4 regions of the Erwinia magellanica genome follow, and region 2 is predicted to be linked to each of the others. Evidence: predicted binding sites of a transcription regulator. Region 2 holds the regulator's gene; each other region holds the start of a gene.
What was found. Region 2 encodes Fur, which represses iron uptake genes when iron is present. Its sites were predicted from a motif close to ATAATAATGAGAACNACTATCAA; they were not measured.

Region 1 (3,120 bases), on a different contig from region 2:
TCAGGACAAAAGAGAACAGGCCGCTGCTGCCGGTAAAATCCCGTTGCCAGAAAGCATGCCCTTTACATTGCGGCAGAGCAGGGTGGTTAACTACGGCCACTTCCGGGCGGTCGGCCAGCCAGTTTGCCACTTTAATGCTGCTCTCTTCATGCTGACGAAGACGGACCGCCAGCGTTCTCAGCCCCCTGCTGGCCATATAGGCAGTATCCGCATCGACCATCTGCCCCATCAGATAGGAGTTTTCACGCAGTTGCGGCCAGCAGCGCTCGTTGGCGACCGCTGTACCAATCATCGCATCTGAGTGGCCAATCAGATATTTGGTGCCAGCCTGAATGGAGATATCGATGCCAAACTCCAGTGCACGGAACAGGATCCCCGCCGCCCAGGTGTTATCGATCATGATCACGGCATCTGGAGCTTTGCTGCGAACGGCGGCCACGATCGCCGGGATATCCTGCACCTCCATAGTGATGGAAGCGGGGGACTCCAGGAACACGACGCGAGTAGTGGGCTGCACCAGTTCGGCAATTTCCGCCCCCAGGCAATGATCGAACCAGGTGGTTGAGACGTTCATTTTGCTGAGGATTTTAGTACAAAAATCCTGAGTTGGCTCATAGACAGAGCCAGCCATCAGCACGTTGTCGCCCGCCGAGACGAAAGCCAGGATTGCATTGGCTACCGCTGCCGCGCCACAGGGATAAAGAGCACAGCCTGCGCCGCCTTCCAGTTCCGTCATCGCTTCCTGTAGGGAAAAGTGCGTCAGGGTGCCCCGGCGACCATAAAAAAGCTCGCCATCGGCACGGCCAGCCGTGCAGCGTTTTTTCTCTGCCACGCTGTCAAACACCAGCGAAGAGGCACGCTGGATCACGCTGTTTACGGATCCCTGGGTGTAACGTTTACTGCGCCCGGCGGCAATCAGCGCCGTTTCAATTTTTTTACTGGTCATCAGAAAGCTCTGTCTGCAAATAGCGGGATTTTCTTAACGTTAACACGCCAGGCGCCAGCGGGACATTGCGGGAAGGAGAGAGTGAGAAAGATTCCGTAAAAAGCGCCCTGGAATGCGGTAAATCAGTAAATGTGCAAAAAATGTTACCCGGAAAGTAAATAGTAATGATAACCACTATCAATTCAGCACTGATTTGGTATGATCCGCACTGGTTTTTTTTACCCGTTAATGACGTTGGAGACAGAGCGTGACCAATAATTTGATGCAGACGGATCTCTCCGTCTGGGGCATGTACCAGCATGCGGACATCGTAGTAAAAGTGGTGATGATCGGTTTGCTGCTGGCGTCGGTCGTGACCTGGGCAATCTTCTTCAGCAAAAGCGCTGAACTGAGCGCGGCTAAGCGCCGCCTCAAGCGCGAGCAGCAGGCGCTGGCTGGCGCTCGCTCGCTGAAAGAAGCGGCTGAAACCTGTGCCACCTTTAAGGCCAACAGCCTGACCACCCGGCTGTTACAGGAAGCGGAAAACGAGCTGGAGCTTTCTGCCGGCTCAGATGACAATGACGGCATCAAAGAGCGTACCTCTTTCCGTCTTGAGCGTCGTGTTGCCTTCTTCAGCCGTCATGCTGGCCGCGGTAACGGATTCCTGGCGACCATTGGCGCCATCGCGCCGTTTGTCGGGCTGTTTGGTACGGTCTGGGGCATCATGAACAGCTTTATCGGTATTGCACAGACGCAGACCACTAACCTGGCCGTTGTGGCGCCGGGCATCGCCGAGGCGCTTCTCGCGACGGCTATTGGTCTGATTGCGGCTATCCCTGCGGTGGTTATCTACAATATCTTTGCCCGTATGATCGGCAACTACAAAGCTTCCATGGGCGATGTCGCGGCTCAGATTATGCTGCTGCAAAGCCGCGATCTGGACCTGGCTGCCGGCGGCGCGCAACGTGCGCCAGCACAGAAACTGCGGGTAGGATAAGCACCATGGCTATGCGATTTAATGAAGATCTTGAAAGCAACGGCGAAATGCATGAGATCAACGTCACGCCGTTTATTGACGTGATGCTGGTGCTGCTGATTATCTTTATGGTCGCCGCGCCGCTGGCTACCGTTGACGTTCGCGTTAACCTGCCTGCCTCTTCCAGCGCCCCTCAGCCGCGCCCTGAAAAGCCGGTCTATCTCTCTATCAAAGCGGACAAGCAGCTCTTCATTGGTAACAATGCGGTGACGCCAGAAACGCTGGTAGAGACGCTGAATGGGCAGACGGAAGGGAAAAAGGAGACCACCATTTTCTTCCAGGCCGATAAGTCAGTGGATTACGAAACGCTGATGGGCGTGATGGATAAGCTGCGTCAGGCGGGCTATCTGAAGATTGGACTGATGGGAATGGAAACCGCCGGGAAGTAATTCTCGTCTGTTGAAGAAGGGGCCGGTATGCAGATACCGGCCCCTTTTTTATTACATCTGCACTGCCGTAGCACCGCTCTGTTTGGTCTGATACTGCTGGATCAGGCGTTTGATGATCATCGTGCCAATCAGACCGCATACGGCGGCAAAGGTCAGCCAGACACCGGGCATCGCTTTATCCCCCGTGGCGTGGATCAGATAGCTGGAAATCGCTGGCGTAAAGCCGCCGAACAGCGCCGTCGCCAGACTGTAAGCCAGGGAAAAACCGGTAGCCCGGACTTCAGCTGGCATCACCTCCGCCAGATAGACCACCATCGCGCCGTTGTAGCTGGCGTAGAGGAAGGAGAGCCACAGCTCAGCTTCCAGCAGGTGCGAAAAGGTTGGGGAACCTACCAGCCAGTGCAGTACCGGCCAGGCGGTGGCAATCATCAGCAAAGTAAAGAGGATCAGAAGCGGACGGCGACCAAAGCGATCTGACATTGCGCCCATCACCGGCAGCCAGAACAGATTAGAAATCCCTACGCATAGCGTGACGAAGAAACTCTGCTTGTCGCTCATCATCAGTACGGTTTTACCAAAGGTAGGCGTGAACGCGGTGATCATATAGAACATCACCGTGGTGGTGACGACCATCAGCATACCTGCCAGCACCAGCGCCCAGTTGCTGGCAACAGAACGGACAATCTCTCTCATAGAGGGATGGATTTTACGCTGGCTGAACGCTTCCGTCTCTTCCAGCATGCTGCGGATCCAGAACAGGAAGGGCACGA
Region 2 (3,120 bases):
TTTGAAAAAATGCGCAACGGCGGCTTTGCTGAAGGCACCGCCTGCCTGCGTGCAAAGATTGATATGGCCTCCAGCTTTATCGTCATGCGCGATCCGGTTCTCTACCGCATCAAGTTTGCCGAGCATCATCAGACCGGCAACAAGTGGTGCATCTATCCGATGTATGATTTTACCCACTGCATTTCCGATGCGCTGGAAGGGATCACCCACTCACTCTGTACCCTGGAGTTCCAGGATAACCGCCGTCTGTATGACTGGGTGCTGGATAACATCACCATTCCAACCCATCCGCGTCAGTACGAATTTTCTCGTCTGAATCTTGAATACGCCATTATGTCCAAGCGTAAGCTGAACCTGCTGGTAACAGAGAAGGTTGTGGAGGGCTGGGACGATCCACGTATGCTGACCGTTTCCGGTCTGCGCCGTCGCGGTTACACCGCCGGTTCTATCCGCGAGTTCTGCCGCCGTATTGGCGTGACCAAGCAGGATAACATCGTGGAAATGGCCTCGCTGGAGTCCTGTATTCGTGACGATCTGAACGAGAACGCCCCGCGCGCGATGGCGGTGATGGATCCGGTGAAGCTGGTGATTGAAAATCTGCCTGCTAATCATGAAGAGATCATCACCATGCCTAATCATCCGAACAAGCCGGAGATGGGGACGCGTGAAGTGCCGTTCAGCCGTGAAATTTATATCGATCGTGCTGATTTCCGCGAGGAAGCGAATAAGCAGTACAAGCGTCTGGTGCTGGGTAAAGAAGTGCGTCTGCGTAACGCCTACGTGATCAAAGCGGAGCGCGTGGCGAAGGATGAAGAGGGTAATATTACCTGCCTGTTCTGCACCTGCGATACAGAGACGTTGAGTAAAGATCCGGCCGATGGCCGTAAAGTGAAAGGGGTCATTCACTGGGTCTCTGCCATTCATGCCTTACCGGCAGAGTTTCGCCTGTATGACCGTCTGTTCAGCGTGCCAAATCCGGGTGCGGCAGAAGATTTCCTGACAACTATCAACCCTGACTCGCTGGTTATTCGTCAGGGCTTTGTGGAGCCAGGATTGCAGCAGGCAGAAGCCAGCAGCCCGTATCAGTTTGAGCGCGAAGGTTACTTCTGTGCTGACAGCCGATACTCATCTGCCGGTAACCTGGTGTTTAACCGCACGGTTGGCCTGCGTGACACCTGGACGAAAGCGGGAGAGTAGCGCTGCCGGGTTTTCTGCAAGCGACGCAGCCTCAGGGCTGCGTTTTTTTTTGCGCTTTATCAGGGGGTAACACTCTTTATTAGCGACGGGCGTAATAAAAGTCGCAAGAGCCAGCGAGAGCTGGCACCAGCCAGCAGCAGGAAAAGTCAGGGTAGGGAGGGAAATTTTCGCTGGCAAAGGCTTCAGCCGTGCGGAATCGCTCTGACTGATCCAGTTTTTTCACGCGGGCTTTACGGGTTCAGGCAAAAAAAAACCGGTGAAAATCACCGGTTTTTTCAGGAATGCAGATTATTTGTCGTGCAGCGTTTCGTCTTCGCGGCAGTCGCCAGTAGAACAGTGACCATAAAGGTACAAACTGTGGTTACTGAGCTTGATACCATGACGCGTGGCGATATCACGCTGGCGGGACTCGATCGATTCATCTCTGAATTCGATCACTTTGCCGCAGTCCAGACAGATAAGGTGGTCATGGTGATGTTGCTGAGTCAGTTCGAAAACGGATTTGCCACCTTCGAAATTGTGACGGGTAACGATCCCCGCGTCATCAAACTGGTTCAGAACGCGGTAAACCGTCGCCAGACCAATCTCTTCGCCCATATCAATCAGGCGCTTATACAAATCTTCCGCACTGACGTGATGGCCTTCAGGTTCCTGAAGCACTTCCAGAATTTTCAGTCGCGGAAGCGTGACTTTCAGGCCGGCCTTCTTTAATGCGGTGTTATTGTCAGTCATGCGGATATTGTCCTGTTACTTTGCTTGTCACTGTGCGGCTGAAAAGCCCTGAACATCGGTCGACGCAAAACGCCTCATTATAGTACTCACGCTTGGAAATGAACACCTCGGGCGTTGCGAATCTGTAAAGGGAGGTAATGATGATGTCTTTACGTCCGGAAAGCAGGCGCTGGGTTAACATTTCGCTTTGCCATGTTTTTAACAAACATGAAGTAAGCGGGGTGACCGATGGCGATATTCTACAGTTTTGCAGATGAAAGTTATGAAATTGTGCCTATTACTTCTATAGGAAAAATTACAGGCCTGATGTGAGTTACCTCCCACATCAGGCCGTTCTCCTTAAGCTTCCAGAATTTCCTTCAACTGGAGCTCATCGTAAATCTGTTTTACCCATTTTTCAGTACGTTCGCGGGTCAGTTCCGGCTGACGATCTTCATCAATAGCCAGGCCCAGGAAATGCGTGTCGTCAGCAAGTCCTTTGGACGCTTCAAAATGATAACCTTCAGTTGGCCAGTGACCCACGATAACGGCGCCTTTCGGTTCAATGATATCGCGAATGGTGCCCATCGCGTCACAGAAATACTCTGCGTAATCTTCCTGATCGCCACAGCCAAAAAGCGCAACCAGTTTGCCATTGAAATCGATCTCTTCCAGGGTAGGGAAGAAATCATCCCAGTCGCACTGGGCTTCGCCGTAGTACCAGGTTGGGATACCCAGCAGCAGGATATCAAAGGCTTCAAGGTCTTCTTTGCTACTTTTAGCGATATCATGAACCTCAGCCACCTCGTTACCGAGCTGCTTTTGGATCATTTTTGCAATATTTTCAGTATTGCCCGTATCGCTGCCAAAGAAAATGCCTACGAGTGCCATGCGCTTAATAACCTCTTGAAACTGAATTTTAGGGTAACGACTTTACTGCAATTAACGGCAATGATAGCAGACAGCACAAGGGGGATAAATGAGTAATCCGCCAGCTTTTGTCGCTTTGTGCTTCACCAGCAAGAGGTTGAAGAGCCGGGTTTACCCCTTTTTCAACGCTTCTGGCTGGCTAACATCGCCATCACCATCTCTTCTATCAGTTCGCCGCGGCTGATATTTCGCTGCTCGGCAAGCTGGTTCAGGGCATCCACGGCGTCGCTGTTCATTTTCAGCTCCACACGCTTTAACCCGCGCACTTTGTCCCGCTTGAGC
Region 3 (3,120 bases), on a different contig from region 2:
AAACTGGCGTCCATCTGGTTAGGCACGACCGATAAGTTTGTTGCCGCACACCGTTTTTACGAGAAAAACGGCTTCCGGGAGGTCAGCATAAGCAGCCTGCCGGAAGCCTTTCCGCTGATGGCGGTAGACAGTAAATTTTACCGCCTCTCTATGCCGAAATAGTGGTGCAGGCCGTCTGCGGATGGCCTGACGTTACCCACTTTTCTCCGCGTTTCCTTTGCTGGCACACAATCCCGCCATGCAGAGCGACAATCCCTCCTTGCCGATCAGCATCGTGCTGCACGGTGGGAAAGCGGACATAACGCATGGAGCCGTTACAGGCTTAACTATGCCTGGTATTGGATGGTGTCTGGACGACCGGCAGGGGGCAGATATAGCCACTTTCGTGCGCAGCAGTTGGGTCAATAACGCATCGGTGGTGAAAGCTGAACAGGTGAAGGAAAGGCGAAAAACGTCCCGACCTTGAGCATAAAAATCCTGATAAGCAGCGTAATCCTCAGGAGCAGGCGGTAAAACGGTCAGCGAGCAGCGGCGGGTAAAGTGCGGGAATGTGCTTTAAATAGCATCACCATAACCAGAAAAAAGGAGGCTTGCGCCTCCTTTTTACTGTTCAGCTTTGGCTGTGCTTACTGCCGCCTCTGTCAGGCGGGGAAGCCAGCGAAATTCTTAAGCCTCTGGGTTGCTGGTGCTGCTCATCTTCATCAGATCTTTATCCACAAAGAACATGCCCTGGCCACCGGTGCCCACCAGCGCCAGTTTATCCAGCACCGATTTGAACAGCTTCTCTTCTTCATGCTGCTCGGAAACATACCATTGCAGGAAGTTAAAGGTAGAGTAGTCCTGTGTGGTCATGGCCGCGTGAGCCAGTTCGTTGATTTTGCCGGTGATCAGCTTTTCATGCTCATAAGCCTGCTCCAGCACTTCGTTCAGTGAGTTAAACGTTACTGGCGGTGCAGCAATGCTGCCCAGCACCGGCATGGCACCGGTGTCGCTCAGGTAGCTGAACAGACGCTGCATATGCTGCATCTCTTCCACAGAGTGCTCATGCATGAAGGCCGCAGCCCCTTCAAACCCTTTATCCGCACACCAGGCGCTCATCTGTAAATAGAGATTGGCAGAATAAAACTCAAGGTTTAACTGGTCATTCAGTTTAGCGATCATATCGGCAGTCAGCATAGTGGCTCCATCAGGCAGGGAATAAATTTAAAAGAGTAATTGTGCGCATTATGCACGTCTGTTGCGGAAATAAAAACCGTTTGTTGGAATTATTATCTTATTATTTTAAGTGTATAACATTTTGAAACTTAAGTGATAATTATTTCGTGATGAATGTTACTTATTCCATTAGCCAAATGGTTTTGATAACCATTCTTATTGTTATTTGCTGCGGGAAAATAAATAATTCTCGCGCTGTAAAAAGCGTAAAAAATAGTTATTCCCTGATCCGCTAAGGGAAAATATCACGATTTTATCGTCACAGGATCGGGAATAGCCTGCGCAGTTTTCACCTGTAACAAGAAAATTGATCCCCTTAGGGCACGGTGTCGCTACCTGTCGCTTTGGTTTGGTGTTGGACCTGTTTCTGTTCCCTGCACAGGGCTGGCGATGATCCTGCCCGGCATGATGATCACCTGCTTTGCAGGCGGAAGCACCGGCATCTTTGTCAGTGCAGGGGGCGATTGTCGTGATGCGATGATCGGCGGGATCTTCCATGGCCTGTTTATCACGCTGCTGCCTGCATAATGGTTGTCGCTGTCAGGGCAAAAGGGGTTGGCCAATGTCACTTTCAGTGATTCAGAGATGATGGGCAGGGCTACTCTTTCGGCACCTTCCTGACTTCTTCCACTAACGGAGGCTCCAGGGATGCAGCAATTACCGCGATCGTGCAACAAGGCTTACCGGCGAAAGAGTGTGCTACTGCGCAACGAGCCGGAGAAATGCAGACAGGAGCGGCAGGATAGGGATCTTGCGATTGCCTGCCGGGAACAGAGCATGGCGTGCCAGGGCAAACCTGGTTTTGCGCAGGTTCAGTTGATGGAAGCCGGTAATGCGAAACGCCGGGCACGTTCACAGGCAAGGGATGGGGCTGGGGTGGAACGCCACTTCATTAAAATCGATAAAGTTATGCAAAACAAAGAGGCTATTCCCTCTGGATTTTAACGATAAGCGTGGATCGGCGCACAATGGCGCTCATTTTCCTGACGCCTGGGATAAAATCCGAAAAGTATTATTTTTCGATCTTGAATGGAAAAAATATTTTTTATAAAGCTTAGGGGAGTAACTATTTTAATTAATGCCCAACAGAATGAATTAGCTCGATATAAAATATAAAAAATATTGAACCTTTACGATTAAAACTCAATCAGCGTTTTCATTTCAGTGCCAAGACCAGTGGCCAGAACAGCAATAACTTCCAGCGTAGGATTACGTAAACCTCTTTCAATTCCAGAAACATAGGTCCGGTCCAGCCCGCATTTTAGCGCGAAAGCTTCTTGCGACAAGCCTGCCTGCAGTCTGAGTTGTTTAACTCTTTTTCCAAAAAGAATTTTGGTGGTGTTTAGCTTTTCCATGTGCTCAGCATTGCGCTTTGCAGTCTATTAGTCCACGGACTATTAGTCACAATTGAAAAATAACGTGATATGCTTGTGACTCATAGTCTACATGTATGACTTTAACCAGGCTAAAAGAGAGTCATTATGAATAATGAGGACTGGCACCCTGCCGATATTATTGCTGCATTAAAGAAAAAGGGGACAACGTTATCAGCGTTGTCCAGAGAGTCCGGACTGGCTTCTTCAACATTATCAAATGCTCTGCGGCGTCCCTGGCCTAAAGGCGAGCAGCTGATAGCGGCTGCGTTGGGCAGGCAACCACAAGAGCTCTGGCCAACCCGGTACAAAAGAAAAAAATAGCTCCGTGCCGGGTAGCTTTATTTGTGTAGCAGGCACGGCTCTGCGTTTCATGCTCGTTCTGAATTCCTGCTTCCTGCGTTAAGGATGTAAGTTTTTACTCATCCAGCGCACTACCATGCTGCCAAGTCCGGCCAGCGTCAGCATCACGACCACGCCCTGCCAACCTGCGAAGTCCAGGATCACGCTGCCAAGCGCCGATCCTGCCGCC
Region 4 (3,120 bases), on a different contig from region 2:
GCGCCTGAATAACGCACCAGCCGATGGCTGGCGTAAAGCGGTGGTGAGCTGGACCTGGCGTATCAAGGTGCTGCTGCATCTGGAAACGGAACTGATGGGCACCGTGCGCGAACGCGCAGAGGATGAAGCCATCAACGTCTTTGCCCGTAACCTGCACGACCTGTTAATGGCCGCACCGGCAGGTATGCGCGCCACAATGGGGCTGGACCCCGGTCTGCGCACCGGCGTGAAGGTTGCCGTTGTGGATGCCACCGGCAAGCTGGTTGCCACCGACACCATCTACCCGCACACCGGCCAGGCCGCGAAAGCCGCCGCAGCCGTGGCTGCACTCTGTATCAAGCACAAGGTTGAGCTGGTAGCTATTGGTAACGGTACCGCCTCACGCGAGACCGAACGCTTCTATCTGGACGTACAAAAGCAGTTCCCGCAGGTGCAGGCAGAGAAAGTGATTGTCAGTGAAGCGGGCGCATCGGTTTACTCCGCTTCCGAGCTGGCCGCGCTGGAGTTCCCGGACCTGGATGTCTCGATCCGTGGTGCCGTTTCCATCGCCCGCCGTTTGCAGGATCCGCTCTCTGAACTGGTGAAAATTGACCCGAAATCGATCGGGGTCGGCCAGTATCAGCACGATGTCAGCCAGAGCCAGCTGGCGAAAAAGCTCGATGCGGTAGTGGAAGACTGCGTAAACGGTGTCGGCGTGGATCTGAACACGGCCTCGGTGCCGCTGCTGAGCCGCGTGGCGGGGCTGAGCAAAATGATGGCGCAGAATATCGTCAGCTGGCGTGACGAGAACGGCCGCTTCCAGAATCGTCAACAGCTGCTGAAAGTGAGCCGCCTCGGCCCGAAAGCCTTTGAACAGTGCGCAGGCTTCCTGCGTATCAACCAGGGCGACAACCCGCTGGATGCCTCTACCGTTCACCCGGAAGCCTATCCGGTAGTGCAGCGCATTCTGGCTGCCACGCAGCAGGCGCTAAATGAAGTGATGGGCAATCCCGCTGAACTGCGCAATTTGCGCGCCGTCGATTTCACCGACGAGAAGTTCGGCGTGCCCACCGTCACCGATATCATCAAAGAGCTGGAGAAACCAGGCCGCGATCCGCGCCCTGAATTCAAAACCGCCCAGTTCGCTGAAGGTATTGAAACCATGAACGATCTGCTGCCGGGCATGGTACTGGAAGGCGCGGTCACTAACGTGACCAACTTTGGCGCCTTCGTGGATATCGGAGTGCATCAGGATGGTCTGGTGCACATCTCCTCGCTGGCTGATAAGTTTGTTGATGACCCGCATAAAGTGGTCAAGGCGGGCGATATCGTCAAAGTGAAGGTGATGGAAGTCGATCTGCAACGGAAGCGTATTGCGCTGACGATGCGTCTTGATGAGCAGCCAGGCGAAACCAACGCCCGCCGTGGCGGCGGAAACCGCGAAGCAGGCAAGCCTTCCGGCAAAGCGCGCCCGCGCCCTGCCGCGCAGCCTGCGGGCAGTAACAACAGCGCGATGGGCGATGCGCTGGCCGCTGCGTTCGGTAAAAAACGATAAGGCTTCAGGGGGCGGAAGCGCAATTCCGTCCCCTGAGATTATCTCACGCCATTCTGCCTCTCTTATGCCGCGAGTTGTTCTGCATCAATAATAGCGATAATCGTTCTCATTATACTTGCCACCGTTAATTATCACGGCGCGTTGTTTAACCGCCCAGGTGGAACTATGCAAATCACTCCTCTTCAGCAATATGAAATCATCAGTTTTTCTCCCGATGTCAGCGCGGCTTTCCGACAAAAACTGCTCGCGTTGGGGCTGTTACCCGGCGCCCGCTTTTTAGTCAGACGTGTTGCACCGCTTGGCGACCCGGTACAGATTGAAACCCGCTGCGTCAGCCTGATGCTGAGAAAAAAAGACCTGGCCTTTCTGCAACTGGCCCCCTTGGGTTGAAGAGGTGCGCGTGATGAAAACCTGTACCATTGGACTGATTGGCAATCCTAACTCTGGAAAAACCACGCTGTTTAACCAGCTTACCGGCGCACGCCAGCGGGTTGGCAACTGGGCAGGCGTTACCGTAGAGCGTAAAGAGGGCCGCTTTACCACCGCCAGCCACACCGTACGGCTGGTGGATCTGCCCGGTACCTATTCTCTTTCCACCCTCTCTGCCGACAACTCGCTGGATGAGCAGATTGCCTGCCATTTCATGCTGAGTGGCGAAGCCGATCTGGTTATCAACGTGGTGGATGCCAGCAATCTGGCGCGCAACCTCTGGCTGACGCTTCAGCTTCAGGCGTTGGGCATTCCCTGCATCATCGCGCTGAATATGCTGGATATTGCCGCCAGCCAGCAGATTGATATCAATATAGCGGAGCTGGAACGCCAGCTTTGCTGTCCGGTGATCCCGCTGGTTTCTACCCGCGGCAAGGGCATAGAACGCCTCAGGCAGGCGATTGACGACGCTGCCAGAGTGCCTGGCCGCTGTCAGGTCACCTGGCCCGCAGAGATAGCCCAGCATATTGCCTCGCTCTGCGATTTGATGCCTGGCAGTCGGCCGCAGCGCCAGCGCGAATGGCTGGCAGTCCAGATGCTGGAAGGGGATATTTTCAGTCAGGCTCAGGAACCTGAAGCGACGGCAAAACTGGCTGGCTTAACCAATCTACAGGCAGCCCCCATGCAAATTGCCGCAGCAAGACATCAAAGGATTGATGCAATTTGCCACGCCGTCACCAACGCCGGTGAGGCGACACCTCACCGGCTTTCCGCACTTCTCGACCGGGTTGTCCTGAACCGCTGGCTGGGCCTGCCCGTTTTCCTGCTGGTGATGTATCTGATGTTTTTCCTGGCGATCAACCTGGGTGGCGCTTTGCAGCCTTTGTTTGACCTGGGATCGGCAGCGTTATTTATTCATGGCATGCAGTGGTTGGGTGCTGTGCTGCATTTCCCTCTGCCGCTCACGCTGTTCCTGGCCCAGGGGCTGGGCGGCGGCATTAACACCGTGATGCCGCTGGTGCCGCAAATTGGCCTGATGTATCTGTTCCTCTCGCTGATGGAAGACTCTGGCTATATGGCGCGCGCCGCGTTTGTCGTCGACAGGCTGATGCAGGCGCTGGGGCTGCCGGGGAAATCCTTCGTGCCGCTAATCGTGG

Region 1: the regulator Fur is predicted to act here: its motif matches at 1,105-1,127, upstream of exbB (tol-pal system-associated acyl-CoA thioesterase).
Region 3: the regulator Fur is predicted to act here: its motif matches at 1,359-1,381, upstream of ftnA (non-heme ferritin).
Region 4: the regulator Fur is predicted to act here: its motif matches at 1,628-1,650, upstream of feoA (ferrous iron transporter A).

The regions. Positions count from the first base shown of each region.
Region 1 covers NZ_JBCHVC010000005.1:97,445-100,564, forward strand. The annotation lists gene metC (cystathionine beta-lyase) at 1-946, opposite strand, end outside; gene exbB (tol-pal system-associated acyl-CoA thioesterase) at 1,194-1,922, shown strand; gene exbD (TonB system transport protein ExbD) at 1,928-2,350, shown strand; gene tcuC (MFS transporter) at 2,402-3,120, opposite strand, start outside.
Region 2 covers NZ_JBCHVC010000002.1:481,308-484,427, forward strand. The annotation lists gene glnS (glutamine--tRNA ligase) at 1-1,197, shown strand, start outside; gene fur (ferric iron uptake transcriptional regulator) at 1,486-1,929, opposite strand; gene fldA (flavodoxin FldA) at 2,269-2,799, opposite strand; gene ybfE (LexA regulated protein) at 2,961-3,120, opposite strand, start outside.
Region 3 covers NZ_JBCHVC010000005.1:127,644-130,763, forward strand. The annotation lists gene AAH450_RS17490 (GNAT family N-acetyltransferase) at 1-162, shown strand, start outside; gene ftnA (non-heme ferritin) at 667-1,176, opposite strand; gene AAH450_RS17500 (hypothetical protein) at 1,606-1,743, shown strand; gene AAH450_RS17505 (hypothetical protein) at 1,864-2,160, shown strand; gene AAH450_RS17510 (helix-turn-helix domain-containing protein) at 2,352-2,570, opposite strand; gene AAH450_RS17515 (helix-turn-helix domain-containing protein) at 2,697-2,912, shown strand; gene AAH450_RS17520 (MFS transporter) at 2,991-3,120, opposite strand, start outside.
Region 4 covers NZ_JBCHVC010000004.1:88,806-91,925, forward strand. The annotation lists gene AAH450_RS14930 (Tex family protein) at 1-1,534, shown strand, start outside; gene feoA (ferrous iron transporter A) at 1,700-1,924, shown strand; gene feoB (Fe(2+) transporter permease subunit FeoB) at 1,938-3,120, shown strand, end outside.